DNA from 4 places in the Aminivibrio pyruvatiphilus genome. Region 2 is predicted to be linked to each of the others. Evidence: riboswitches for the same ligand, from Rfam matches in the RefSeq annotation. Region 2 holds a riboswitch; each other region holds the start of a gene.
The links. A riboswitch is a leader RNA that binds a small molecule or an ion and turns the genes downstream of it on or off. The one in region 2 is predicted to bind molybdenum cofactor.
Positions count from the first base shown of each region.

Region 1 (7,052 bases), on a different contig from region 2:
ACATGATGTCCCCCATCGTCCTCCTGGTGTACATGCTTCTCGCGGGATACACGCCCATGTACGGCGCCATCGCCGGAATATCCCTCGCCTGGGCGGTCTCCCTTCTGAACCCGGGGAAAAGAATGGGACCGAAGGAAATCCTGCAGGCCATCCACGACGGATCGGAAAACATACCCCTGATATGCACCGCCTGCGCTTCCGCCGGTCTCGTCATAGGCTCGGTGGCCCTGTCGGGCATCGGCTTCAAATTCGTGGGGGCCGTTCTCGCCCTCTCGGGCGGCATTCCCTTCCTTGCCCTCATCCTCATCGCCATCGTCTCCCTGATCCTCGGCATGGGCCTCCCCACCACGAGCGCCTACATCCTCGGCGCGGCCCTCGGCGTCCCCGCCCTGGCCAAGATCGGAATCATGCCCCTGGCGGCCCACCTTTTCGTGTTCTACTACGCCATCATCTCGAACATTACGCCCCCGGTGGCCCTGGCGGCCTACGCCGCGGCATCCATCGCAGGATCCCCTCCCAACAGGACGGGGTTTGCCGCCTGCAGGCTGGGGATCCTCGCCTTCATCGTTCCCTTCGCCTTCTGCTACGACCCGGGCCTGCTCCTCAAGAGCACGTTCATGGGCAACATCATATCCATCGTCAGCGGCGTCGCCGCCATGGCGGGACTGGGATTCGCCATCACCGGCTTTACAAAGCGGAGGCTGTCCCTGCCTGAGAGGCTTGGCTTTGCGGCATTCGGCCTCCTGGCCCTTCACGGCAGCCTTCCCATCGCCCTCGGGAGCACATCCGCGGTCATCGGACTCTTTCTGCTGCTCCGCCCCAGGGCGGATACCCCAGAAGTACGTTAGGGAAATTTCTCCTGAAGCGGAAAGGAGCCCCGGCTTTTTAAGGCCGGGGCTCCTTTATTTGCAGCGGCAGAATGAAAAGCCCCCTTCAGGACTTATTCGGCAGGAACTTTTTCCCCTCGCCGAAGGCCTTTCCCACAAGATCCCCCAGGCCGAAGTATTTCCCGGTGCGGGGAGCGAAAACCAGGGGGCGCACTTTTTCAGGGTCCGGATAGCCCTTTTCGTCGAGGCACTCTTCCCGTGCCCAGGTCTTGACCACCTTTCCCACGAAGAGGATATGGGATCCGAGATCAAGGAACTGAACGACCTCGCACTCCATGGAAACAGGAAACTCCTCGATGAGGGGAGCGTCCGCGATATCCCCCTTTTTAGGGGTGAGTCCCGCCGCGGAGAACTTGTCTGTATCCCTTCCCGACGCGAGGCCGAAAAAATCAGCTTCCGCGGCCTGGGCCTCCGACGGTATGTTCACCGTAAAGGCCTTCTTCTCCAGTATTCCCTCCAGGGTATGACGGGATTTCGCCACGGCCACCGAAATGCACGGCGGCTCCGAGTTGCAGACTCCCCCCCAGGCGACCATGAGCCCGCCGGGCCGCCCGTCGGTGCCATAGGCCGCCACAACCAGGGCCGGCGCGGGATAGAGAGGGGTGGAGATTCCTATGTCCTTTTTCATTGCACACTCTCCCTTGTCAGATTACTTTTCTTCATTGTACACCTTCAGAGGCATCTTCTTTTCCCCGCAGGAGAAATACAAAGAAAAAAAGAGAAAACGGGAGGCAGTCTCCAAAATGCGGCCATATTTACCTTTATTTCCTGCTCATTTCTCTTTTTCGCCCTTGTCTAACCAATACTGACGTATATAATTATGATCACAAGGTCAATATAGATCAGACTCATGGAGGTGGAGACAATGACACGGAGATTCCTGGCCATACGGCCCAATGACATGGCACAGCCCATCGCACCATTCGCTTCGGTGGACAGGATGATGAGGGACATGCTCCGGGCATTCGGCGAGTTTTCTTCCGATATGGGGTATGCCCAGGAGACGGAAAGGGTTCCTGCGGTTCCCAGGGGGGATTTTTACCGGAAGGACGGAAAAGTTTTCGCCGAGTTCGAGCTTCCCGGCATCGACCCGTCAAAGGTGGAGCTGAATGTTTTCGAGGACCGGCTGACTCTCCAGGCGGAGAAATCCGACGAGAAAACGGTGGAAGAGAACGACCTTTTCCGGTCGGAGCGCTATTTCGGAAAGGTCTCCCGGTCCATCCAGTTTCCCCTGGAGGTTGACCCGGACACAGCGAAGGCGACGTTCAAAAACGGCGTGCTCACCGTGGAAGTCTCGGAAAAGATCCAGGCCGAGAAGATGAAGAAAGTGGCCATCGAGGAAAAGGCATAGGAAACGGGAACACATCAGGAAAGGAGCGCCGGAGTTTCCGGCGCTCCTTTGTTGTTTATCTTTCGGCGTTGGGGAAAAAGAGCTGCTTTCCGAGAAGCTGGAAGTCCGCAATGGCTTTCTGGGTCGACGGGGACACCATCCAGTCGATGAGGGCCACGGCGAGGTCATACCGGAGGTTCTCCCATTTTGCCGGGTTGACGGCGATTACGCTGTACTGGTTTTTCAGGGAGTCGTCACCCTCGACGATGATCACCAGCCCCCCCTGCTCCTTCCGGGAATCCTCGTACTTGATGAAGGTTCCCCTGTCGGTGAGGCAGTAGCCCTTCCGCTCATCGGCGATCATGAGGGTTTCAAGCATTCCCTGGCCGGTCTGGATGTACCACTTCTCCTTGTCGGGTTCGGGAATGCCGGCGTTTTTCCAGAGGACAAGCTCCGCCACGTGGGTCCCGGATTTGTCGGCCCGGCTGGCGAAGGGAGCCGCGACGGCGGCGATTTTCTTCAGGGCATCGGCGGCGGCCATCCCCTTGATCCCCGCAGGATCGGAAACGGGGCCCACCACGATGAAGTCGTTGTACATCACCTGGCGGCGGTTGACACCCCATCCGTCGGCGACGAACTTCTTCTCCACCTCGGGAGCATGGACCAGGAGAACGTCCACGTCACCGTTCCGGCCGTACTCAAGAGCCTTGCCCGTACCTACGGAAACCCACTGGAGTTCGATGTTCTTCTCCTGAAGGAGCAGAGGGGCCAGGTAATCAAGAAGCCCCGTGTTGTCCGTGCTGGTGGTGGTGGCCATCCGGAGAACCTCCGCGCCGGAAGCGGCCCCCGCAAGGACAAAGACGAACAGACAGACGAACAGAAACGACCGCATTTTTCTCATTTTCACTGTAATTTCCTCCTTTATGTTGTAGTGTGCCTGATCGCGAAACACAAAAACACAAAAAAACCGTTCCCCTACGACAAACGGCAGGGAACGGCTCCAGTGAAGTCCGCTATCTCCTTGCCGAACACGGGAGGCCCGCCTGTTTCCGGACGGACCCTGACGGCCCGCCGCCGTGGGAAAATCCTGTAGGCGAACGGGCTCGGAGATAAGCATATTCTTTTGTGTTTATGATACCACGGGAGCGCCGGTTTTTGTTACCTCACCCGGCGGCTTTCGAAAATCCTGTCCATCTCCCCGTGGAATTTCCTGAAAAATTCGATGATCTCGGGGCCGAAATGGCCGGGCTCCGTCCTGCCGTCGCCGGACAGGATGATGCGGACCGCCTCCTCGTGGGACATCGAGTCCTTGTAGACCCTGCGGGACCGCAGGGCATCGTAGACGTCAGCCAGGGCCACTACCTGCCCTTCCCAGGGAATTTCCTCCCCCGAAAGGCCCAGGGGGTAACCGCTGCCGTCCCATTTTTCATGGTGGGTCATACAGATCCGCCTCGCCGCGGCAAGCCATTCCGCGCCCCCGATGAGCTCCGCACCCCACCGGGGATGGTTTCGGACGAGGGCCATCTCCTCTCCGGTAAGCGGGCCGGCCTTCCCGAGGATGGACATGGGGACCCTGAGCTTCCCGATATCATGCAGGCGTGAGAAGATCTCGATGTCGTCCTGCTCTTCCCTGGATTTTCCCAGGGCTTCCGCGGCGAGGCGTGAGTAGGCGCCGATCCTGTCCATGTGGTCCGCCGTCTCGAGATGGTGAATCTCCGTGACAGACTGCAGTTTTTCAGCCAGGTACCTGTAGGATTCCTTGATTTCCCTGCGGGCGTCTTCCACGTCAAAGAGGCCGGCCAGGGCGGACGCAACGGGCATCAGGGTTTCCATGAGTTCGTCGTCCCTGGGCCTGCCTTCGCCCGCAAAAGCCACCTCGAGAACCCCCACGCTTCTGCCGCGGTGCACAAGGGGAATCTCCACTTCCGTCGCCACCTCGGGGTGAACCATGCCGTACTCCGGTTCGAGAGACACATTTTCAACCCATACCGGCCGTTTCTCCCTGAAGGCCCGTCCGGCCACGCTTCCCTCCAGGGGAATAGCGAAATCCAGAAGCGCTGCGGACCGGTAACCGCTGATGGCCAGGTTTCTCAGGGCTCCGTCCCTGTGGTGTGCCAGGAGTACACCGAAGGCACCGGTGCTCTCCCGAATGCTTTCGGCGATCCTCTGAAGCTTCCCGCCGCTTTCGCCCGTGCCCGAAACGGTCTCCATGACGTTCAGCGTATTTCTCCAGATTTTCTGCCTCTCCGTGAGCTCACGGTTCACATCGGTGAGATTGTCCTGTATGGCCAGGGCTTCTTCCGTGAGGGCGGCTATTTCCTCTCCCTGCCTCCCGATGATCTTCAGGGCATTTTCCAGGCTTCTGAGAAAGCGCCTGAACTCCGTCACCCGGGAATCCTCCACGGCCTCGCCGATTTCGGCCCCCAGAACCTGCACGTTGAAAGCCGTTTCCGTAATGTCCCTGTTCCCGGAAAGGCGCTCCGCTATTCCGTCCGCCACGGCTGAAAGGGAAGCGAAAGAGAGCCTCAGGCCCAGGACCGTGGGGAAAAGCAGAACGGAGGCGAGGAGAAGAATGACGAATCCTCCGAAAAGATGGAGGGCGGCTATGTCCTGTACGAAGCGGCGGAACACCCTCTCCGGCAGAATCATCCCCAGGGTGAAGTGCTCCCCTGCCGGCGAGTGGAAGAGCATGGCACTCTCACCCCTGAAAGGGATGAGGGCGGTCCCGGGTTCCCTGAGAAGCAGCGCCTTGGCGGAGGTGGAGAGGGAGGAAGGCACCGCCGCCGAGGGGATGACGATGCTCTCCGACAGATCCCATTCCGGAAAAGGGGACGCCAGGAAAAACCCCTTCCTGTCTACGAGAAATCCGTCCCCTTCGCCGAATACCTTTCGGGAAACCACTTTTTCCCTCACGTGAGCCATGTTCACGTCAAGGCCGAAAACGCCGAGGAGCTCACCGGAGGGAGTGATCACGGGAGCGGTGACACTTACGATAAGCTCCCCGGTGATCAGGTCCCTGTAGGGCGAAGTGACAACGGCGCTCTCCTTTTTCAGGGCTTCCACGTACCATGAGCGGATCCGGGGGTCGTATCCCCCGGGAGGGACCCAGAGCGTTGCATCCGTGAATCCCCCGGTTTCGAATCCCATAAAAACATTCTGGACCCCCTGGATACGGGCAGATTCAAGGAACCTGCCGAACAAACCGGCCAGGGCTGCGGGCGAACCGCTTTCGGGAAGGGCCGCCACAGAAACCGCCAGGCCGGAGGTCAGGGAGAGGAGCTTGGAAAAATATTCTTCGATGGTAAGGGCTGTTTCCGAGACAATGCTCCGGCCGGCTTCCTCCACTCTCGCCCGGACGCTCCGGGCGGTCAGAGAATAGCTCCCCGCCGTAAGGGCGAGAGTGACTACGAGGAAACCCGCCAGCAGGATGGCCATCTTCCTGCTCAGAGAGGTGCCGTCGTCTTTTTCTTCCTTTTGAGAGGGAAGAGAGCTCAGAAAAGCCACCCTTTGATGATCTCCTTCGCTTCCCTCATCCCCTGGAGGCCGTAGGTTGCAATGAGCCAGAAGGCCGCGGTGTAGAGGAGCACTGCGGCCACTCCGAAGCAAAGAGCCGCCAGGAGGGCCAGGCCGTCCCGTTCCGTCATGGCCACCCCCACGCAGAAGATCACCATGGCGGGAAGGGTATTCGTGAGAGGGATGGGGAGGATCATCAGCCCGCTCATGGCCAGGAGGAGAAGACAGTACCCCTTCGCCGCGGTCCTGCCTGTGAGTATCGGAAACCGGGGCCGGATAAACCGCTCCACGAAGGAAAAGAAGGCGGCGGTGCTTTTTATCATCCTGTCGGCAGTGCTCCTCCTGATGATCTTTCTGGAAGCCCATTCCGGGATCCACGGAACGGGGCGTCCTGCCAGAAGCTGCAGACTCAGAAGAAAGAGGACAACCCCGAAGGGCGTGCTGTACCCCGGGGCGGGAACGGGGAGGGCACTCGGAAGGGAAAGCAGCACGAAGAGTATGCCGAACCCCCGGTCCCCCACTGCCGAGACGATGTCTCCCAGGGTCATGTCGCTTCCGCCCTTCACTGCGAGAAGCCTGCGGAAATCCGCAGACAGGGTGCCGAAACCGTGATCAGTCATGATGGAGAATGTCATCCTTTCCTTTTTCGCCTGAAGCGTTAAATTCGCGTATTATGGAATTCTAGCACAGGAAGAGCCGGCAATTTCACCTGACTAATATTGACCGATCCCATTTTTTTGCTATACTGTCGTCAGGCCAATTAAAATAATTACAATGTAACAATCGTTAATCCGAAATACCCCCTCGTTTTCCTCTGCTCGGGGTATAATAGGATAAAATCATACCGGTGAGGTCGGATTGAAGCAACGAGCCCCCGGCGAAAAGAAAGAAAGGAGAGATACCATGCAGTTCACGGAACCTGCGGATATTCTCGACCAGAAGACAGCCGATGAGGCAAAGGCGCTCAAGAGCCTGATGGAAGAAGTGGAGGCCGTCAACTACTACAACCAGAGAGTGGCCGCCACGCCCAACGCTGAACTGAAGGAACTCCTGGCCCACAACAGGGACGAAGAGATCGAACACGCGGCCATGCTCATCGAGTGGCTCCGCCGCAACATGGAAGGATGGGACAAGGAACTCAAAACGTACCTCTTCACTTCCGCTCCGCTCCTTGAAGTCGAAACTGCCGGCGAGGCGGGAGGCGGAGAGGGCGGCGCTCCCGGCGGGCTGGGCATAGGCAGCCTGAAGTAGTACCGGAAATACCCGAGAACAAAGGAGGGCATTAGAATGGACATTCTGAGAAGAGCAGCCTCTCTCATCAC
Region 1 is NZ_SORI01000032.1:5,601-12,652, reverse strand. Features, by position in the region: gene C8D99_RS14230 (TRAP transporter permease) at 1-848, shown strand, start outside; gene C8D99_RS14225 (flavin reductase family protein) at 934-1,515, opposite strand; gene C8D99_RS14220 (Hsp20/alpha crystallin family protein) at 1,753-2,238, shown strand; gene C8D99_RS14215 (ABC transporter substrate-binding protein) at 2,294-3,118, opposite strand; molybdenum cofactor riboswitch at 3,219-3,338, opposite strand; gene C8D99_RS14210 (HD domain-containing phosphohydrolase) at 3,376-5,721, opposite strand; gene C8D99_RS14205 (exopolysaccharide biosynthesis protein) at 5,709-6,350, opposite strand; gene C8D99_RS14200 (encapsulin-associated ferritin-like protein) at 6,634-6,981, shown strand; gene C8D99_RS14195 (family 1 encapsulin nanocompartment shell protein) at 7,018-7,052, shown strand, end outside.
Region 1: it holds a riboswitch for molybdenum cofactor, as region 2 does, so the genes downstream of both, C8D99_RS14215 (ABC transporter substrate-binding protein) here and C8D99_RS01950 (aldehyde ferredoxin oxidoreductase family protein) in region 2, are expected to answer to the same signal.

Region 2 (7,052 bases):
GGGAACGCCCTTTTCATCCCATCCGCGGGCTTTATAGTACTCGGGCAGCATTTCGGGAAGGCGGCTGAGCATTCCCTTGGAAGGACCGTCGGGAATGGGCTCCTTGAGCAGCCTGTCGGGAAGGGTGTCTTCCTTCGCAGGATCGAGGCCTTCGCGGAGGTTGAACATACGCTCGATGTTCCAGATGCGGTCTCCCGCCTGCAGGGCTGCGGCGCCGTCATAGTCGAAGCCCGTGGCTGCCTTGAGGAACGCTGCATAGTCGTCGGCTCCGAGGGCGAAGGAGGTGAAGAGGCACATGCCGGAGGCGTCGATGGCCGCGGTGAGATTCTGGAAAATCATGACCCATGTGGGCTTTGTGCTGATATCCACGGGGTCGAGCTTCTCGGGAAGTCCGAGGACTTCGGGGGAGATGGTGTAGCCTCTCACGTGGCATCCTCCCCGGTTCGACGTGGCGTAGTTCAGGCCGATTCCCTGGATGGCCCGTCCGTCATAGGCGGGCATCTCCTGCTTCTTGACGGTCATGGAGAACTCGGGGTGGCCGTACATTTCGCACAGCCTGTAGGAGCCCTCTGCGAGCTTCTTGCCGAGGCCTTCCACGAGCCCCATCTTTTTCGTCCAGTAGGTGACGGCGTCATCGCTGCCGAAGCGGAGCTCGGGGCCGCCTTCCAGTTCTTCCTTTTTGATCAGTCCCTTTTCGTAGAGCTCCATGGCCGCCGCGATGGTGACACCGGCGCTTATGGTGTCGAGGCCGTATTCGTTGCAGAGATAGTTGGCCTCGATGATGGGCTCGAGACGTTCGACACCGCAGCAGACGCCGAAGGCGAAGATGGTCTCGTATTCAGGGCCTTCGCCCTCGCGGTCGCCGACCTTCGTGACCCGGCCGCAGCCGATGGGGCAGCCGAAGCAGGAGTATCTCTTGGTGAGGAAGTCCTTGGCGAGGGTTTCGCCGGACTGGGTGTCAGCCTCGGGGAAGTAGGCTCCCTGCCAGTTGTTCTTGGGGTAGCCGCCGAGCTGGTTGATGATGTTCACGAGGACCGCGGTTCCGTAGGTGGGGAGGCCCTGGCTGGTGACGGGGTTGGTCTTCAGTTTTTCCATGGCCCCGGCGAGGACGGCCTTCATCTCATCCTGGTTTTCCACGTACGGGCGGGCGCTGCCCTTGACCACGACCGCCTTGAGGTTTTTGGAGCCCATGACGGCGCCGACACCGCTCCGTCCTGCAGCCCGGTTCTTGTCGTTCATTATCGCCGCGATCTTCGAAAGCCTTTCACCGGCGGGGCCGATGCAGGTGACCTTCGCCTTGGAATCGCCCACGGCTTCGAGAAGGGCGTCGGTGGCCGCATGGCTGTCCTTGCCCCAGACGGCGGCGGCGTCGCGGATCTCCACCTTGTCGTCGTTGATCCAGAGATAGACGGGTTTAGCCGCCTTGCCCTCGAGAATGATCATGAACCAGCCCGCCCTGGCGAGCTCGGCTCCCCAGAATCCGCCCGAGTTGCTGCTGGCGATGCATCCAGTGAGGGGACTCTTGGTGATGACCATGTACCGTCCGGCGGAGGGAGCTCCCTTGCCGGTGAGGGGGCCGTTGGCGAAAATGAGCTTGTTCTCGGGGGAGAGGGGATCGGTGCCTTTGGGTACCTCGTCGTAAAGCACCTTCGTGGCATATCCGCGGCCGCCTATGTAGTCCTTCAGGGTTTTTTCACAGAGACTCTCGCTTGCGACGGTTCCGTTGGAGAGATTGACGCGCAGTACTTTGCCGAACTTGTCCATATCTCTTCGCCTCCTTGATTTTGTGCATCCTGTATTTTGAAAGGGGTGAAATGAAAAAAGGAGGACCACCGGCTGAAGCCGGCTGATCCTCCTTTGCAAATGCGGCAGGAATGGAAATCGCTTTCCAGACCCAGTGCCTGCAGAATCTTCTGGAGATTTTGCAGGTCGAAGGCATATTCATTTTCGGGGAATGATTCTGCTCACCCCTGTTACTTTTTATACCAATTTGTGAAGTCTGTCAATTCTTTGGGGTAATCTTTCCTGTATAATTCCGGAAACGGAGGTGAGTGTCGGTGAGCTGGTTTGATACTGTGGTGTATTCCGCTGAGGCGGTGGGCCCCTGGAAAATGGTATCCTTTCTGGAACTCAGGAAGGCTGCTGCCATGGAGGGACTTTCTCCCGCCGAAGCGGAGATTTATTGTCTCGAAAACGGCTACGTTCCGTCGAGATATATCCGGAGCATGGGGACTCTCGGACCCGACGGTCAGCTTCGCCTGCTCTCGTCCTGCGCGGCCGTTATAGGCTGCGGCGGCCTGGGGGGGCTCGTGGGAGACCTGCTGGCCCGGGCGGGGGTGGGGCGCCTCGTATTTGTTGACGGTGATGTTTTCGACGAAACGAACCTGAACCGGCAGCTCCTTGCAACGGAGGAGCTGCTCGGTAAATCAAAGGCAAGGACGGCGGCAGCAAGGGCCATGGAGATCAACGGTGCCGTGGAGGCCGAGGGAAGGCAGTGCCGATTCGACTCCTTCACGGCGGAGGGAATTCTCGAGGGCGTGGATCTGGCGGTGGACTGTCTCGACAGCCTCACATCCCGGAGAGTACTGTTTGCGGAGTGCGCTTCCAGGGGGATTCCTCTCGTTTCGGGAGCCATCGCCGGGTTCTGGGGGCAGGTGGGTGTCGTACTTCCGGGAGACGAGACGCTTACAGGGTACCTCGCCGGCGAGTCGGATACGGGAGTCGAGACGGAAACAGGCAATCCGCCCTTCACCCCCGCCCTTGTGGCAGCCCTGGAATGTGCCCAGGCAGTGAAGCTTCTTACGGGGAAGGGAACGGTTCTCGCGGAACAGCTCCTGTGGATCGACCTCGCCGATGACGAGTTCACCCGCCTGAGGCTCCGCTAGGGGAGGAAACTCAGCGGGGGCCCCATTCCTTTCGTAATTCGGCCAGCAGGCGGTTGACCTCCGATATGAGGGAGTAGAGCAGGGAAGGGAGTCCTTCAAGAGCCCTGCTTTTTGCCGTGTCCTCCATGGCTTTCGCAAGTCCGGCTGCCTTTTCCGCCCCGAAAAATGCGAGGTTGCCCTTTAACCTGTGGGCATGGGATACCAGCAGAAGGCGGTCGCCATGAGCGACCGCCCGCTTCATTTCCGCCATGAGCGGGGGGGTCGTCTTCAGGAAAATTGCAGCGGCTTCCGCCGCCGCTTCCCGGTTTCCTCCGGTTGCGGAGAGCAGCGGGGATTCTTCCTCTCTTTCCCGGGCCGTCAGGAATTCTCTTCCGGGCAGAAGGGATGAGATGGTCCGCGCCATGGCCTCAGGTGAGGAGGATTTTGGCAAAAAACCGTCCATGCCTGCTTCGAGGCATCTCTTCCTGTCCTCTTCTTCCAGGGAGGCGGAAACGGCCAGAACGGGAACCCTCCGGCCCTTTTTCCTTTCCATCCGCCGAAGTGCCCGGGTTGCCTCCATTCCGTCCATTTCGGGCATCTGGATGTCCATGAGAATGATGTCGAACCTGTGCTCTTCAGCGAGGGCAAGGGCCTCTTTCCCGTTGGAGGCCGTCATGACCCTGAAATCCAGGGCTTCCAGGTTTGATTCCATGATCCTGGCGCTCAGGGGGTTGTCCTCGGCCAGAAGGGCGAGGGACGGTGTTCCTCCGTCCTCTTCCGGAGAGGAGTCGATGAAGGTCATGGCAAAGGACGGGCTGTTTTTTGCCTCTCCCGCGGAGAAGAGTATTTCAATACCTTCCGGAAGGTTTCGCCTGGCGACGGCGGAAAGTATGATCTTCCCGTTTCCTGCCCCGGCTGCTTTCCCGATGATTTCATCCAGCATGTGCTCCAGCATGAGCGGGTCTCCTTCCACGAGGGAGGGAACCGACGGGTCGATTTCCACCCTGGCGGCAGAAGGCGCTCCTTTCGCTGCAGCCGATCCTGCAGCTGCGAAGCAGACCGAGGTTATGGAGAAGAGTGCCGCTTTCTCCGGTGCTTTTTTCTCGTCCGGAAGGAAGGAAGGACCGCCGAGAAGGGAAAGGGCCTCTTCAGCCAGGCGCCTGATTGAAGCGGAGCGATCGGCGGCGCTGTGGGGCGGCATGGTTTTTGTTTCTGCATCTCCGGTGAGAAGAAGAATTTCCTCCAGGCACCGTCGGATTTCGCGGCGCTCCCGCCCGGAGGCGCCCGGTATTCCCGCTGATGCCGGTGCTGAAGGGCGGCGTCCTGTCATTTCTTGCCCGGGGTAGTGTAGCGTTTCAGAGGACGGCCGCTGGTGCGGTATTCGAAACTGATCTCCGCCAGCCCTTTTTCTGCGAGGTATTCGAGGTATCGCCGTGCCGTGGAACGGGAGATGGAGAGCCTGTCGCCCAGTTCCAGGGCGGTGGGGCTGCCGGATTCGCCCAGGGTTCCCGCGACCAGGGCGAGGGTCTCCTTCTGGAACCCCTTGGGAAGGACTTCTTCTTCCCCGGCAGGGCCGGAAGACCGATGCCCGATCTCGAAGAAGGCGTCAACTTCTTCCTGGGTCGTTTCATCCCTGACGGCACGGAGCCGCATCCTGTGTTCCATGTAGTTTTCCAGGGATGCCCTGAATCTCTGGAGGGAGTACGGCTTGATCATATAATCGAAGGCTCCGAGAGTCCGTGCCCTGGAGACAAGATCGGCTTTTTTTCCTGCGGAGACGAGGATTACGTCGGATGTATTTCCCCTGGACCTGAGTCTTTTGAGGGCTTCGAGGCCGGAGAGGCGGGGCATGAAGATGTCCATGACGATAAGGTCGGCGGTGTTTCTTTTGAAGAATTCGAGAAGCTCGAATCCGTCGCTGACGGTTCCCGCGACTGCGAAACCTGACAGCTGGCGGACGGCCTGTACGTGGAGGCTGCAGACCATGGGATCATCCTCTGCGATGAGCACCCGCACGGGAAGTTGTAAATCCATACGTATCCTCCCCTTTCGGGGTTATTATAGGCCCTGGTCACGAAACCGTAAACAATATGAACAAAATGACCTGAATGCCCAATAGTCTTGGCTTTTCTTATGTCAGGACCGAAAATACAACTACAAAATACGATCACTTCGTTCGGTTGATGAACTTCCCCACGCACGGGTCCCGCAAGGCGAACGGTCCGCCCCAGACCTTCGTTTCTGCGGGGCCTCCTTTTTTCTACCCCTCCTTTTTCCTCCTTTTTCCGGTATTGACAATCCTTCGGGCCGGAGGCAATATGAAGGCCAAACGAAGGAGGACGATAGAGAATGTTTTTTGCCCGTTCAGTAGCTCCCCTGATTTTGTACGGCTGCTCTGCCGTTCTGGTTCTGCTGGGGTTCAGAAGAATCCGCCTGGGAAGTACTCTCAAGGGTGTCATTGATATCGTGGGCGCAGGGGCCATTGCCATCATGGGGTGGTCTTTGGGAAATCCCTGATTCCGTTTTTCTTTTCCCTTGCCCCCGAAAGTCCCGTGAGTGGCGGGAGGTTCAGCATTTCTGCCGTTTTTTTCCCCTCCGTTTGTGGTACACTTTTCCAGTTTTGACGCTGTTTACTATGCGCACCATCCAGGGAGGAATTTCTATGAAAGTGTTTCGTACTCTGAGTTCCGCACTGCTCGTCCTGCTTCTTCTCGTCTTTGCCGCCGGCGCCGAAACGGCGAAGACCGGCGATCCTGCTCCCGAAGTCAAGGCCGCCCCTTCCGAGGCGAAGGCTCCCGCAGATCCCCTGACCGTTATGGCCCGGGTGGGGGAGACGGAAATCCGGCTGAAGGACGTGAGGGAAATCCTGGGCAGGCTTGATCCCCAGAGGGCCGCCATGTACGACAACGAGATGGGGCACCGGGCCATTCTCGAGGAAATGGTCAACATGGAGCTTTTTCTTCTTCTCGGCAGGGAGCTCGAAGTGGAGAAAGACCCCGGTTTTGTCGAGATGCTGGAAAGCGTGAAAAAGGATATCATCCGCAGGTTTGCCATCGACAGGGTGATGAAGGACGTGAAGGTCACTCCTGAAGAGATCGCCGAGTTTTATGAAAAGAACACGGAGAATTTTACCGTTCCTGAAAGCGTGAGGGCCTCCCATATTCTCGTGAGCGGAGACCAGGAAATGGAGAAGGTCAGGGAAGACCTGAAAGCGGGCATGTCCTTCGAGGATGCGGCAAAGAAGCATTCCGTCTGCCCGTCGAAGGAGCAGGGCGGAGATCTGGGCTATTTCTCCAAAGGACAGATGGTCAAGGAGTTCGAGGATGCCGCTTTCGCCATGAAGGTGGGCGACGTTTCCGCCGAGCCCGTGAAAACCCAGTTCGGCCTTCACCTGATCAAGCTCGTCGAGAAGAAGGACGCCTCGGTCCGCCCCCTGGAAGAGGTAAAGGCCGAACTCGTAGAAGCCCTTGAAAACGACAAGAAGGGAAAGATCTACCAGGACGAGCTTGCCAGGCTGAGAGAAAAGTACAAGGTTGAGATCGTCGGGGAAAAGAAAGAAGAAACAAAGGAAGAAGTGAAGGAAGAAAAGGCCCGGGAGGCAGGCAAGTAGGTTTTCGGGGCTGAGGAAAGAACTCTGCGGGGAAGGTCCTGAACGGGCCTTCCCCTTTTTTCTTGGGTCAGGCGAGGCTGTCCCGGAAAGCGAACCTGTTCTTGCCCATGTCCTTGGCGGTGTACATGGCCACGTCGGCGTGTTTCATGAGGTCCTGGACCGTGGAGCCGTTGTCCGGGGAGAGGCTGATGCCGATGCTGGCGGTTACGGAGATCTCCTTTCCCGCAAGGAGCGCTTTTTTCGACACTCGGCGGAGGATGCGGGCCGCCAGATCCTCCACGGTTTTCCGTGACGGGGGCGACGGCACGACGATGGTGAATTCGTCGCCCCCCATACGGGCCACCGTATCCCTGTCGCTCACTTCCAGTTTCAGCCTCCGGGCGATTTTCTGCAGCAGTCTGTCGCCCATGTCATGGCCGAGGGTGTCGTTGACGCCCTTGAATCCGTCCAGGTCCATGAAAAGCACGGCCACGGGCTCATCCCTGTCGAGGGCCTCCTGGAGGCGGGCGGAGAAAAGATCCCTGTTGGCGAGCCCGGTCAGGGCGTCGTGGTAGGCCCTGTACCGCACCTCGGCCTCC
Region 2 is NZ_SORI01000002.1:22,396-29,447, reverse strand. Features, by position in the region: gene C8D99_RS01950 (aldehyde ferredoxin oxidoreductase family protein) at 1-1,764, opposite strand, end outside; molybdenum cofactor riboswitch at 1,837-1,947, opposite strand; gene C8D99_RS01945 (HesA/MoeB/ThiF family protein) at 2,058-2,885, shown strand; gene C8D99_RS01940 (response regulator) at 2,896-4,194, opposite strand; gene C8D99_RS01935 (response regulator) at 4,191-4,898, opposite strand; gene C8D99_RS15115 (hypothetical protein) at 5,214-5,381, shown strand; gene C8D99_RS01930 (peptidylprolyl isomerase) at 5,527-6,474, shown strand; gene C8D99_RS01925 (GGDEF domain-containing protein) at 6,542-7,052, opposite strand, start outside.

Region 3 (7,052 bases), on a different contig from region 2:
AATCCCACACCGTCTCCTATGATCCTCCGGAGGTGTCCGTAGACCGCTTTCGTGGTGCGGGGAGAAATCCCCGCAAGGCGGCAGCCGGGGAAGAAAAGAAAGGCGCTCCCTCTGAGGCCTGGTTCATGGCGCAGGAGGGACGCCCCGGGAGAGTTCCCGAAGGCCATATCCTCCAGGGCGAATTCATGGGCGGACGGCGGCATCTTCTGCTGCAGCACCATCTCCTGCCGGGCCGTGAGGCACAGGTCCCTCATGGAAAAGCCCTCCGGGCAGATCCGTTCGCACTGACCGCACAGGGTGCATGAGTTGATCATGCCGTTGGCGAGCCTCGTCCCCTGGATCACCGAGAGGTTATTGTAGATCTCCCGGGCGAACTTTTTCGGGTATCCCCTGTAATTCTGCAGGAAGACGCAGGACTTCACGCATTCCAGGCACTCGCAGAGCAGGCACCGCCCGGCCTCGCGGACCGCATCGTCCCGGGAATACCCCCGGGGCGGAACCGGTACGGGGGGCACGGGTTCGATCCCTTCTGTATTCGTGAAAAGCCGGGTCTCATAGGGCCCCTCCTTCTCCCGGGAGGACGTGAGGGACGCTCCCTGGAGGAACCGCTCCACCGACTTCATTCCCCGGCGGCCTGCGGCAGCCCTGAAAATGAAGGATGGGGTGTTCCCTCCAGCAAAGACCCCCGGCACGGCGGTCTCCAGGCTGACGGGGTCTCCCCGTTCGAGGAGCTCAGGGAAGGAGCGGCACAGTGGATCGTCCAGGCCGGCATAGACGGCATCGAATCTTTCAGCCAGCCCTTCGGGAGTGACGGAAGCATCCCAGGGAAGGAAGTGAACGCCCAGCTTTTCCATCCATTCAAGCTCTTCCCTCACAACATCCTCCGTGAGAAGGGGAGAGAGGGAAAGAAGCTCACGCCCGCCGTTCTCCGCCCGGAACACGGTGACGGAATAGCCTTTCCCGGCGCCGTCAAGAGCCGCCGTAAGGGAGCTGATACCGCCACCCAGCACTGCCGCTGTGCGTCCCGTCTTCGGGACCAGGATCCGGGGCCTGCGGAAAGACCCCTCATCGGCGCAGAACCGCTCCAGCGCCCCCAGCTCGAGGGCTCCGCCCTTCTCCTGCCGGAGGCACGCATCCCGGCAGGGAGCGTCGCAGATCCGGGCGAGAATCCCGGGAAGGGGAAGGGTTTTCTGGATGATCTTCCGTCCCTCGTCGAACCGCCCCTTCACCGCAGCCTCGCAGAGGGCCCGGCCGTCGAGGTGGAGGGGACAGGCTGCCCGGCACCTGGGAGGCTCTTCCTGGACGCACTTGCTCTCGAATTCCACGAGGGTTGATTTTTCCATGGCGAAACCTCCGAAATGAAAGGGGGAAGAGGAAATTACCCCTTCCCCCGCTGCGGTACACGTCTACTTTTTCAGCGCCGCCAGGACCTTCTCGGGGTAGGCGGGAAGCTTGGTGATCCTCACGCCGCAGGCGTTGTAGATGCCGTTGATGACGGAGGCATGGGGGCTCGTGAGGGGAAGCTCTCCGATGCCGGCCGCGCCGTGGGGGCCGTCGGCCCTGTGCTCCTCGAAGTAGATGACCTCGATGTCGTCGGGGATGTCCTTGATGTAGGGGAACCCTGCCCCGGGCATGGTGGAGTGCTTCTCGATATCCTCGAAGTCCTCGGAGAGGGCGAGGCCGATGCCCTGGGCGATGCCGCCGTAGTTCTGTCCGTCCACCACGAGGCGGTTGTTGATCTTCCCGCAGTCGCACATGAGGGTCATCCGGTCCACGGCAGTCTTGCCCGTTTCCGTGTCCACGGTCACCTCGGCCATAAACACGCCGTACATGTAGATCACGAAGGGTTTCCCCTGGCTGTTTTCATCGCATGCGGCCCCCTCCACGGCGGACCACTTTCCGGCGAAAGAGGTCGGCTTTCCGGCGGCAACCAGTTCGTCATAGGTCATATACCCGCCGTCCTTCTTAAAGAAGCCGCTTTTTGGCTTCGCGGTCTCCTTGAGCAGGGTTTCGCAGGCCACCCGGATGGCGTTGCCCGTCATGACCTGGGACCTGGAGCCGCCCGCAGGCCCTGAATTGGGGCATTTCGCCGTATTGGGCCACGTAAACCGGAGCTTGTCGGGGGAGATGCCCAGGGGGCGCAGTGCCTCGTGGGCCGTTCCGATGGCGCCGATATCGGCACCCTGGCCGTGGTCCTCCCAGGCCGTACAGATGGTGATGGTCCCGTCGGGGTTCATGTCGACCCGTGCCTCGGAACCATCGGGACCGTCGAGCCCGCAGCCGTATACACCCACCGAGAGGCCGACGCCTTTTTTGTAGCGGGCAGTGGAGCCCTCGGCGGCTCTCTTCTTCGCGAGCTCGTACTTCGGCCGGAGCGCCTCGAGCATCTTCGGAAGGGAATAGGACTCGGGCGCCTGTCCCGTGGGAGAAGTGCTCCCCGGCCGGTAGGCATTCTTCAGGCGGATCTCCAGGGGATCCATGCCGAGCTTCTCCGCCAGTTCATCCATAAGGACCTCGGAGGAGAAGAGGGACTGGGGGGAACCGTAGGCCCTGAAAGCCGAGCCCCAGGCATGGTTGGTGCACACCGTCCGGCCCTCGCCCCTGATGTTGGGAATATCGTATCCCGCGCCCATGAACTGGGTGCCCCGCAGGGTCAGCAGATCGCCGAACTCGGAATAGGGGCCGTGATCCACGGAATAGTCGGTTTCCATGGCGAGGAGCTTTCCTTCCCTGTCGGCGGCGAACTTCATGTTGACGAAGAAGGGGGAGCGCTTTCCGGTGTACTGCTGCTGCTGCTTCCAGGTGTAGTTCAGCGCCACGGGGTGTCCCGTGGCCAGTGCCGCGGCTCCCACGAGGGCTTCCATGGTGGGGCTGAACTTGTAGCCGAAGGTGCCCCCGGAAGGATTCGTCACGAGAACCAGCTTTTCGGGCTCCACACCCAGACCGGGGGCGATCATGGCCAGGTGGAGATGGACGCCGATGGACTTGGAGTGGATTACCAGCCGACCCTCGTGGTCCAGGTAGGCGAATCCCACGTCAGGCTCGATGGGCATGTGCGGCTGCCTGCCCACGTAGAAGTCGTCCTCCGCGGTGACCACGTCGGAACGGGCGAAGATGGGGGCCGTATCCTCCCCTTTCTTGATTTTCTGGGTGAAATACACGTTTGGTGTGCCTGGATGGATTTCGATGGCATCCTCCGCCATGGCGGCAGGGGCGCTCATGTAAGCCGGAAGAACCTCCAGGTCGAGCTTCACTTTTTCGGCCGCCGCGGCGGCGTTCCTGTAGCTGTCGGCGCAGACGATGGCCACTGCGTCACCGTACTGGAAAATCTTCTCGTCGCACAGGATGGGGCGGTCCCACCCGTCGCCCTTGTTCGTGGGGAAGGTGATGAGTCCGGTAATCCTGTTTTTCCCCCTGATATCCTTGTGGGTGACGATCTTGTAGACTCCGGGCATCTTCTCCGCCTCGGAGGTATCGATACCCTTTATGTTGGCGTGGGAAACCTTCGCCTGGACGAGGGCTGCGTGGAGGGTTTTCTTCGGCATCTTGAGGATAAGGTCGGCGCCGTAGTCCAGGGTTCCGGTGACTTTTCCGACCGCAGTGGGACGGGGGTACCTGCTGCCCCAGATCCGTCCGTCACCAGGAAGGACGAAATCGAGATCCTTCACGTCCATCTCCCCCCGGAGCACCTTGGCGGCATCCATGACGGCGTCCACGATGGGCTTGTACCCGGTGCAGCGGCAGGCGTTCCTGTTGGCCTGGAACCAGTCCCGGACTTCTTCCCGGGTCGGATTGGGGTTGGTGTCGAGAAGGGCTTTTGCGGAGACGATGAATCCGGGGGTGCAGAAACCGCACTGGGCGGCCCCGTGCCTGATCCATGCCTTCTGGATGGGGTGGAGATTCCCGGGAGTGCCTATCCCCTCGATGGTGGTGATGCAGGCTCCTTCAGGAAGCCGTGACATCTTGTACACGCAGGAACGGGTATACGTGCCGTCGATGATCACGCCGCAGGAGCCGCAATGTCCCTGGCCGCAGCCTATCTTGGTTCCGGTGAGCCCGAGCTGTTCCCTGAGTACGGAGGCAAGGGTGCTGTCGTCCTCCACTATGATGTTCCGTTCGACGCCGTTGACAAAAAAGACTTTCTGAATCATCCTGTTCCCAGCTCCTTCCGTTCGTCGGCAGGGGGCGGGGCGGCAGAGCTCCGGACCTGTGCGCGGCCATGCGATGAGGACCGGAACCTCCGCCCCTTTCCTGTTCAATAAACTCTTCGCGCGGGGCTCTCCGTCAGGTTTCCGCTGAACCGACCCCTCCTTTCGCCTCGTGCAGATGGAAAAAATAAAAGCCGCCCTCAAGACATGAGGACGGCTTCGCCGTGTGCGGAAAAACGTCCTCCTTGCCAAAGGGGAGGCGCACCTGTTTCCGGATGCACCCTAACGGTCGCTGCCCGTGGGATAGATCCTTTAGGACAGGCGACTCGGAGGAAAAGATTGATATTCTCAGAAGTAAATTTCAAAAAAACACTAACTAGTTTGAGCCATTTTATACCATGAATTCTTTCCGGGCAAGCCTACTCCCAGTTGGTTATATCCTTCCCCGGACCGTCTCCTCCCTCTTCGCCGTCGGCACCGAGGGAGAACAGGTCGTATTCGCCGTGGTCGCCGGGGCGGCGGTAGACGAAGGGGCTTCCCCAGGGATCCGCCGGGAGCTTCCGGAGGTAGCCTCCCTCCCTGTATTTCCTCGGTTCGGGAGGAATGGAGGGTTTTGTCACCAGGGCTTCAAGCCCCTGGGCCGTGGAGGGGTACAGACTGCTGTCGAGCCGGTACATCTCCAGGGCCTGCTCGATCTCCCGGATCTGCACCGCCGCCGCGGTTCTCTTGGCATCCTCCCCCCTGCCCACCACCCTGGGCACCACGAGAGCCGCCAGCAGGCCGAGGATGACCACCACCACGAGCACTTCCACCAGCGTAAAGCCCTTCCGTTTCAGCTGCCTTTCTTTCATTGCACAACCTCCGTTTCAGTTCTGCCCGCCCGTCATCCCGCGAGACTGGACAGGTCAAATATGGGAAGGAGCACGGCGATGACCACGAAGCCCACTGCCAGTCCCAGAAACAGCACCAGGAGGGGTTCCGCGAGAGTGGCCGCCTTTTCCATGCCGTCCCGGGCCTCCTCCCAGTTCATCTCCGCCACCTGGCCGATGGCACCCGGCAGGTCTCCTCCCAGCTCGCCGATCCTGAGGATGTAGACCGCCTCCTCGGGAAAGGTGCCAAGCCTCTCCAGGGCACGGTCGAACCGGAACCCTTCCTTCACGAGCCGGGCGGCCTCCATCCACCGCTCCGGCCGGGAGTCCATGGAGGAGGCCATTCCGAGGGCCTGCACCAGGGGGATCCCAGCGGAGAGCAGGGTCTTCAGGTGGGACATCACCAGGGAGAGGGCGATATTTTCCCGGATGCGCCGGAAGAAGGGGAGGCTCACGGACCACTTTCTCTTCCGTGCCAGGAAAAAGAACCCCATCAGGGCAAGGACCAGCGCCGGCCACCATTCCCGGAGAAACGCCGCCGTTCCCAGGAGGATTCTCGTGGGAAGGGGCAGGGCCTGCCCCATGTCGGCAAAGAGGTCGGCGAGCCGGGGAACCACGTAGGTGAGCAGAAAGAGGACCACGGCGAAGCCGATGACCGTCATGGCCAGGGGATAGGTCAGGGCGGACCGGATCTTCCGCCGCTGCCCCTCCTGCATGGCGTAGAGGGCCGCAGCCTGCTCCAGCACACCGGGAAGGGCCGATGTCCTTTCGCCCGATTCCACTATCCTCAGGAGGTCCTCCCGGAAGAGACCCGTTTCTTCCAGCACGGCGGAGAGGCGCTTTCCTCCCAGCACGCCTTCGTGGAGATGAAGGCAGGCATCGGCCACCCGCCGGTCCGATGAATGGCGGCCCAGGAACTTCAATGCTTCGGCGAGGGGAACTCCCCGCTTCAGGTAGGAGGAAAGCCCCCGGCAGAACAGGGCATGGTAAGAGAGGCCGAAGCCCCTTCTCCGCCCGGCTTTCCGCTGAACTCCCTCCGCGATGTCCACCGCCGTGAGCCCCTGGGCGGCGAGCAGTTCGCCCGCCCTGACGGAGGACGGGGCATCCACCGTTCCCTTCCGGACCTTTCCTGTTTCGTCGTAGGCAGTATAGCGAAAGGCAGGCACGGCTTATCCTTCTTCCAGGGAGGGGCCGAATTCCCCTGCGGAGACCACCCGGAGCAGCTCCTCGGGGGAGGTCCTCCCCTGCCGCAGGGCATCGAGACCCAGTTCCCAGAGGGTACGAAACCCCTTCAAACGGGCGGCGGACCGTATCTTCGGGGTGGGAAGGCCTGCCGCCACCATTTCCCGGAGCTCGTCGTCAAGAATGAACTGTTCGTACAGCCCCACCCGTCCCCGGTACCCGGTGCCCATGCAGTGGTCGCATCCCCTGCCCCGGAAGACCTCCGTAAGGCCCTCTCTCCGAAAGAGGGCCGGCGCTTCGGCCCTGTACGAGCACTTGGGGCAGAGGGTCCGGACAAGGCGCTGGGCCACGGCGCCGAGAAGGGACCCGGCCGCGAGGTAGGGCTCCACCCCCATGTCGGTGAGGCGGATTACCGCCGAGACGGAATCGTTGGTGTGGAGGGTCGAGAGGACCAGGTGTCCCGTGAGGGACGCCTGGACGCCTATGTGGGCGGTCTCGTAGTCCCGCATTTCGCCTATCATGATGATGTCCGGGTCCTGCCTGAGGATGGACCGGAGGGCGGAGGGGAAGGTGACCCCCGCCTTTTCGTTCACCTGGATCTGCCCGACCCCTTCCAGGTCATACTCGATGGGGTCTTCCACGGTGATGATGTTCACCTCCGGCTTCGCCAGGGCCTGGAGGATGGCGTAGAGGGTGGTGGTCTTGCCGGAGCCGGTGGGTCCCGTGAAGAGGATAAGCCCGTGGGGGTTCCCGATGAGGGCGCTCATGGTCTCCCTGGATGAGGCGTCCATGCCGAGATCCTCCAGGCTGAGAAGCCCCGAGCCCTTGTCCAGCAGGCGGAGGGCGAGGCGCT
Region 3 is NZ_SORI01000005.1:44,183-51,234, reverse strand. Features, by position in the region: gene C8D99_RS05320 (pyridine nucleotide-disulfide oxidoreductase/dicluster-binding protein) at 1-1,343, opposite strand, end outside; gene C8D99_RS05315 (molybdopterin-dependent aldehyde oxidoreductase) at 1,407-4,151, opposite strand; molybdenum cofactor riboswitch at 4,374-4,492, opposite strand; gene gspG (type II secretion system major pseudopilin GspG) at 4,568-4,999, opposite strand; gene C8D99_RS05305 (type II secretion system F family protein) at 5,032-6,183, opposite strand; gene C8D99_RS05300 (GspE/PulE family protein) at 6,187-7,052, opposite strand, start outside.
Region 3: it holds a riboswitch for molybdenum cofactor, as region 2 does, so the genes downstream of both, C8D99_RS05315 (molybdopterin-dependent aldehyde oxidoreductase) here and C8D99_RS01950 (aldehyde ferredoxin oxidoreductase family protein) in region 2, are expected to answer to the same signal.

Region 4 (7,052 bases), on a different contig from region 2:
GGTGGGGCGTGGGAGGAATGTGCAGGAAATGCAGGGAGTGCAACTATCCCGTTTGTGTCTTCGCGGCCCGATGAGAAGCCCGGAAGACCTTCTCAGGGAAAGGGGAATACGGCCCACGGAACTCCGGAAAGAGGTGCTGCGCATTCTTTTCGGGGAAGGGAGACCCCTTTCCTGGAAAGACACGTTCACCCGCTTCACGGGGAAGCGGGTGAACAAGGTGTCGCTGTACAGGACCCTGTCGCTGCTCGAGGAAAAGGGGCTGGTCCACAAGGTCCTCGGCACCGACGGAGCATGGCATTATTGCGCTCACCTCCCCGAAGGAAACAGGTGTCCCGGAAACCACCCCCATTTTCTCTGCCTGGCCTGCGGCAGGATGATCTGCCTGGAGGACCAGCCTCTTCCCACGGTGCAGGTTCCCGAAGGATGCGTCGTGGAGGGGAAGCAGCTCCTCGCCTACGGGCGCTGTCCCTCCTGCTCGTAAACGCAGCCGCAGGGGTGATCCGCCCTCATTCTCAGGGCGTCGTACACGCCCCGGGTGAGGTGAACATCGCCTCCGAGACGCTCTCCCTCCCGGACGACGAATCCCAGGAAGGTTTCGATTTCCGTTCTGCGCCCCTTTTCACAGTCGAGCTGCATGGATGATTTCGTGTCCGGCGGGAAGGCCACTCCCTTTGCAAGGGACAGCTCGACTATGTCCGCCGGAAGGGAAACTCCCTTGAGCACTGCAAGGGCCTGTATCTCACGCATCATCCCCTCGAGCATGGGCTGGCTGTCCTGCCCCGCGAGAACTTCGCCGAAAGATCTTCCGAAGAGAGACGTTACCCCGGCAAAGGGCGCCATGAAGATGAACTTCGTCCAGACGGCCTCGTTCACGTCATCCACGAGAGCCGCATCTATCCCCGCCTTCCTGAACATTTCCTCCACGGGCAGGTACTGCTCCCTGCCGCCGGACACGGGGCCGAAGAAGAGCTTCCTGCTGCCCCCCGTCTGGCGGACCACCCCGGGCCCCTCGATCCGGGCGGAGATGTATACGCACCCGTTGAGCATCCGGCACGGAGGCAGTGTCCCGGCCAGGATTTCAGGACTGTTCACCCCGTTCAGCAGCGGAAGGACCGCTGTCTCCGGTCCCACGAGGGGGGCGGCCGTCCGGGCGGCCATCCGGAGGTCGTACCCCTTTACCGCAAAGACCACAAGATCGGCTGTTCCGATTTCAGCGGGATCGTCGGTAGCAAGGAAGGGCCTTGCGAGGAACTCCTCGTCCTGGGCCAGCACCCTCAGCCCCTTGTCCGTGATGGCCCGGAGATGCTCTCCCCTGGCGAGAAACACCACCCGGTGCTCACTGCCGCCTTCAAATGCCCGGGCCGCTTTGCCGCCGTAGTACCCGCCGACACCGCCGAGCCCAACAAACACAGTCTTCATCCTCTTCTTTCCTCTCCCCTTCCTGAAGAATGCCGCTTATTTCACCCTGGTACGGAGTCTTTTCTGCGCCTCCTCCGAAAGACCGAGCAGCGGAAGAAATCGTTCCAGTTCCTCCTTCGAACCCAGTCCCGCAAGAATTCCGTTGGCCTTCGCAGCGGAGGGGGAATTGACGAAACCGTCCCGCTCCGGAAACATTTCACTGTATTCCCTCATGAGGATGTAATCCCTGCGAAGGTAGTATTTCTGATGGTACCCCTCGGCCATGTAAAAGCGGGCCAGGGGTTCGATGGCCGTAAAGACCTTGCCGCCTATGGCGGTCTCGAGTTTCGCGGCCGAACGTTCCGCTGTTTTTCGCTGCTCTTCGTCCGCCGGAAAAATGGCGGACCGGTACTGGACGGACCATGGACGGGCCGCCGGGTTGTGGCTCGTCCAGAACACTTCCAGGAGCTCGCCGTAGGAAATCTTTGCCGGGTCGAAATCGACCTGAACGGTCTCCGTATGATCCCCTATATCGTCGTAGGTAGGATCCGGAGTGGTTCCCCCGGCATATCCCACCCTGGTGCGCACCACTCCGTCGAGAAGCCCGAACCGGGCGTCAGGTCCCCAGAATCACCCTAGGGCGAAGGTGGCTGTACGGAGTTCCTGAGGAATCTGCCGGTCCAGGGGAGGAAGCTCACCGGCCCACGCCCTTCCGGCAAAAAACACGACTGATGCGGCAATTACAGCTTCAAGTATTTTCATTTTCTCCACCTCCCGTAATTTCTTTCCCTATTATTTTACACTACCGTCATCTTTCTTTCCGGGGAGACAATCATCTCCGGCTTTCCTGCTGTACAATGGGGCCCATAAATATCCCCGAAGGAGGCGCGGCTCCCGAAATGAAGGAAAGGTCAGTGGATTTCTACTTTTTCAGCGGAACGGGAAACACCCTGCTCGCGGCCCGGGCCGTGGCCCGGGGGCTCAGGGAAGGAGGGAAGACGGTCCGGCTCCGCCGGCTGGAAAAAGGGTTTCTACCCTTCCAGGACGACAGGACCGCCCTTGGAATCGCAGTCACAGTGGCCATGTTCTCCACCTACCCCTTCGCCTGGGAATTCCTCGAGAGCCTCCCCGACGGACAGGGCCGGAGCGCGTTCCTGATCTCCACCATGGGAGGAGCGTCCGGAGGCCTCCGCCCGGCGGTGAAAAAACTTCTGCTTTCGAAGAACTTCACCCCCCTGGGGGCTCGGGATTTCGTCATGCCGTCAAATTACAACAACACAACCATACCCCTCGAGAGGAACAGGAAAAAAATCGAAACAATGGAGAAGAACGCTTCCGCCTTCGCCGACGCCCTCCTGGAGGGAAACGCCCCGTGGAAGGGAGGCAATGTCCTTTCCCCGCTCCTCTACCGTCTCTCCCGGCAGCAGTGGCCATGGAAGCTCATGAGGGGCAAGTATCCCCTCGCCGTGGACAGGGAGAAGTGCATCAAGTGCGGCAAGTGCGCCAGGCTCTGCCCGGCGAAGAACATCCGCATGGCGGAGTATCCCGAGTTCCTGGACACCTGCGTCTCCTGCCAGCGGTGCATCGCTTTCTGTCCGCCCCAGGCCATCGGCGTGCAGGGGAAGGAGTACCGACAGTACCGGTCGGTAGAGTACGGAGAGCTCGTCTCGGAAAATCTCTGAAAAAGGAGGGGACGCCGTGGCTGTTCGAAAAATGAAGCTCTACATGGAAAAGCCCATGGGTTCGGCCTGCTGAAGCAATTTCCTGTACGGAGAGGAGGAAATGAAATCCTTTCCGCAGGCGGCCGCCCGTGAGGCGGCAGGGCCGTTGCTTGTAAAGCTCCGTGACCGGTACGGGGAATCCATGGAAGTGAACATCTACGATCCCCGATGCTACTTCTGGATTTTCGACCTCATCCGGTTCAATATCCGGGCGGAACCCACGTGGATCCTCGACGGGAAGCTTCTCTGGAGGGGAATTCCCTCCTGGGACGAACTCCGGGAAAAAATTGACGGGTCCCGGTGAGGGGACCCGTCAATTTTTTCCTCTTCCGGAATTTTTCCTCAGGGCAGAACCCTGCACTCCCCGCAGAGCTCCTTCCATTCCCCGTTTTCGTCCCGGATCTCCGCCCTGGCCTCGTCTCCCTTGATCCACCAGAGCAGTTCCCCGTCGTCGGTATACCGGGCGCCGGATCCGGAGATCACCTGGGGCAGGGTGTACTCCCGGCCGTCGGGAAAGAGAATCTTCACGAACCGGAGGCTCTCGTCGGACAGGCTGTAGTACCGCGCCACCAGCCGGTCACCGTTGGCGCAGACATAGGTGACCGGCTCCCCGCCGGAAACTGTGAGGGGCTGGTTGTTTCCGCCCGCCGGCCCGGACAGCGCACAAACCGCGAATAGAATAACGCACAGGATCCCCGCTTTTCTCATGGCTTTCACGATACTATTCCTCCTCTGCATTCTTCCCTTTTCTTTCCGGGATTGTTCCGTTGCAAAAAATCATATCATCGCCATAATAGAAGGGGAAGATACCGGTTCACCAGGTACCGGAAAAGAAAAGGAGGTTGAAGAGAATGAAACTGAGCGCCCGGAACCAGATACGGGGTACAGTCACTGCAGTGAAGGAAGGGGCCGTCGAAGCCCAGGTGACCATCGATATCGGCGGAGGGCAGTCCATGGTATCCGTTATCACCATGGACTCTCTCGCCAACCTTGGAATCAGGGTCGGTTCCTCTGTCTACGCAGTGGTCAAGGCAGACAGCGTCATGCTGGCGGTGGACTGACCTAACAGGGAATATACCGCCGTTACCATGGAAAGAAGGGGCTCCGGCGAATGCCGGAGCCCCTTCTTTTTCCCTCCGGAAGCAAAAGAGGACACCGGGCTGGAAAAAAAAGAGAAAATACCCTATAATGGCAGACAGATTGAGATAATTTTCCCTATTAATGCTGTTTTATAAAAAGGGAAAGCGCTCTGTCACCCAATATAGCGCCTCCGAGCCGTATTTCCTGTGGAGTGAATCTCTATGGACTGCGGCCGTCAGGGTATGCCTGGAAACGGGCATGCCTCCCGTGTTTGGCAAGGAGGACGGAAAAAACCGCGTGAAGCCACGGGGACCGTCATCATTGCCGATGAACGGTCCTTTTTTTTGTCGAAAGGCGGAATCGCGGTGATCCGGACATGATAGTAAAAACCCTCCCCGTGGAACAGGCCGTCGGAAAGAAAATCTCCCACGATCTCACCCTCATCGACCCCGAGACGGGCTTCAAGGGCGCCCGTTTCCGGAGAGGCCATGTTATAGCTGAAGACGACGTTCCCCTGCTCAGGCGGATGGGAAAATGCAACATCCCCTTTCTTGAATTCTCCCCCGACGAGCTGCACGAAGACGAGGCCGCCCTGCTCCTCGGAGAGCGGATGAGAGGAGCCGGGCTGGAACTGCGGGGCCCCGAGGAGGGGAAATGTACCCTTGTCGCCGTCCGGGACGGCCTCCTTCTTTTCAGCGACAACGACATCGACTTCATCAACGACGATCCGGACTGGCTCTTCACCACCCGGCCCAACAAAACCCCCGTCACGAAAGGCATGGCGGCCGCAGCGTTCCGCATCGGCCCCCTGTCAATGGAACGCAGCCGTGTGAACCGCGCCCGGAACGCGTCCCCCATCTCCGTTCTCCCCTGGTCTCCCCTCCCTGCGGCTCTTGTGACCACGGGCCGGGAAATTTTCGAGGGTACGGTCCGGGACACCTTTCTTCCCAAGCTTAGAAAAAAACTCGACGTCTACGGGGCTCCTTTCCTCGGACAAACCCTTTGCCCCGACGACCGGGATTCCATTCTCGGAGCCGCTGCGGCATGGTTTGAAAAAGGAGCCCGGGTCATAATCTGCACCGGCGGCATGAGCGTCGACGCCGATGACCTGACCCCCGGGGCCATAGAAGCGATGTGTGACGAAGTGGTGTTCCGGAGAATCCCCGTGATCCCCGGAGCGAATCTTATGCTTGCCCGCAGGGGGGAGGTTTTTGTCCTCGGCGTTCCCGCCTCCGCTGTTTTTTTCGAGCGGACATCCCTGGACATGGTCCTCGACAGGCTGTATGCGGGCATTCCTCCTTCGGGAGCGGAGGTGAGACGCTGGGGGAAAGGAGGTCTGTGCAGGAACTGCGTTTCGTGCTCCTACCCCGGATGCGCTTTTTCATCACGGAGCTGACATTTTACCCTGAAAGGAGTTTGAGAAATGGGAACACACAGGATCAAGGCCGTCATCAACGGCCGGGAGATTACTTCAGAACCTGGCGTGACCATTCTGCAGGCTGCCCGGGCCAACGGCATACGGATTCCGTCGCTGTGCGACCACCCGGCCCTGCCGCCCAGCGGCGCCTGCCGCGTTTGCCTCGTGGAGGTGGAAAAGAACCCGAAGCTCCTTCCCGCCTGCACCACTCCCCTGACGGACGGCATGGTGGCCGACGCCTTCAGCCCGAAGGCCCTGGCGGCACGAAAAGCCGTCGTGGAGATGATCCTCATCCGCCATCCTCTGGACTGCTTCTCCTGCGAGTCGAACGGCCGGTGCGAGCTGCAGAACCTCGCCTACGAGCTGGGGATCGAAGAATCCCCCTTCCGGGACGACGGCGACGTGTGCACCGAGCACGAACTTGACGACACCAACCCCTTCTTCATCCGGGACATGAACAAATGCATCCTCTGCGGCCGGTGCGTCCGGGCATGCGACCACCAGTCGGGGTACCACGCCATCGACTTCCAGTTCCGGGGCATCAAGACCATGATCCATCCGCCCGTGGGAAGCAAGCTCGAGGAATCGGACTGCGTCTTCTGCGGCCAGTGCGTCCAGATGTGCCCCGTGGGAGCCCTCACCGAGAAGAAGGCCGTCGGCCAGGGACGGGCATGGCAGACGAAAACGGTCCGCACCACGTGTCCCTACTGCGGCGTGGGCTGCCAGCTCGATCTCCATGTCAACGGAGACAGGATCGCCCGGGTGACCGGAACGGAAGACGGCATGCCGAACAGGGGCAGGCTCTGCGTCAAGGGACGGTTCGGCTACGACTTCATCTACTCCGACGAACGGCTCACGAAGCCTCTTATCAGGGTGCGGAAGGGCGAGAAGAAAAGCCCGGACGATGAATTTCGCGAAGCTTCATGGGACGAGGCCCTCGACCTCGTTTCATCCCGCCTGAAGGAGGTGATGCAGAAGCACGGCCCGGACGCGGTGGGAGGAGTCAGCTGCGCGCGCAGCCTCAACGAGGACTCGTACAGCATGCAGAAGCTCTTCCGCATGGTCTTCCAGAATCACAACGTAGACCACTGTGCACGGGTCTGACACGCTCCTACAGTAGCGGGGCTACTGACAAGCTTTGGAGCGGGCGGCATGACCAACACCATCGGGGAATTCGCCAAGGCGAAGCTCCTCTTCTGCATCGGCACCAACATGACCGAGGCTCACCCAGTCGCGGCTACCTATTTGAAAAACGGCGTCAGGAACGGAACGAAACTCATCGTCGTCGACCCGAGGAGGCAGGAGCTGGCCGACTACTCGGACATCTTCGCCCAGCTTCGCGTCGGCTCTGACATCGCCTTCCTGAACGGCATCATGCACGTCCTGATCAGGGAAAACCTCTACGACAGGAAATTCGTGGAGGAAAAGTGCGAGAA
Region 4 is NZ_SORI01000005.1:58,165-65,216, reverse strand. Features, by position in the region: gene C8D99_RS05400 (molybdopterin-binding protein) at 1-74, shown strand, start outside; gene C8D99_RS05395 (Fur family transcriptional regulator) at 71-481, shown strand; gene C8D99_RS05390 (ketopantoate reductase family protein) at 454-1,419, opposite strand; partial or broken gene C8D99_RS05385 (peptide-methionine (S)-S-oxide reductase MsrA) at 1,456-2,016, opposite strand; gene C8D99_RS15650 (hypothetical protein) at 2,029-2,160, opposite strand; gene C8D99_RS05380 (EFR1 family ferrodoxin) at 2,298-3,080, shown strand; gene C8D99_RS05375 (hypothetical protein) at 3,181-3,423, shown strand; gene C8D99_RS05370 (MliC family protein) at 3,462-3,827, opposite strand; gene C8D99_RS05365 (TOBE domain-containing protein) at 3,971-4,180, shown strand; gene C8D99_RS15400 (hypothetical protein) at 4,208-4,354, shown strand; molybdenum cofactor riboswitch at 4,376-4,497, shown strand; gene C8D99_RS05360 (molybdopterin-binding protein) at 4,576-5,595, shown strand; gene fdhF (formate dehydrogenase subunit alpha) at 5,623-7,052, shown strand, end outside.
Region 4: it holds a riboswitch for molybdenum cofactor, as region 2 does, so the genes downstream of both, C8D99_RS05360 (molybdopterin-binding protein) here and C8D99_RS01950 (aldehyde ferredoxin oxidoreductase family protein) in region 2, are expected to answer to the same signal.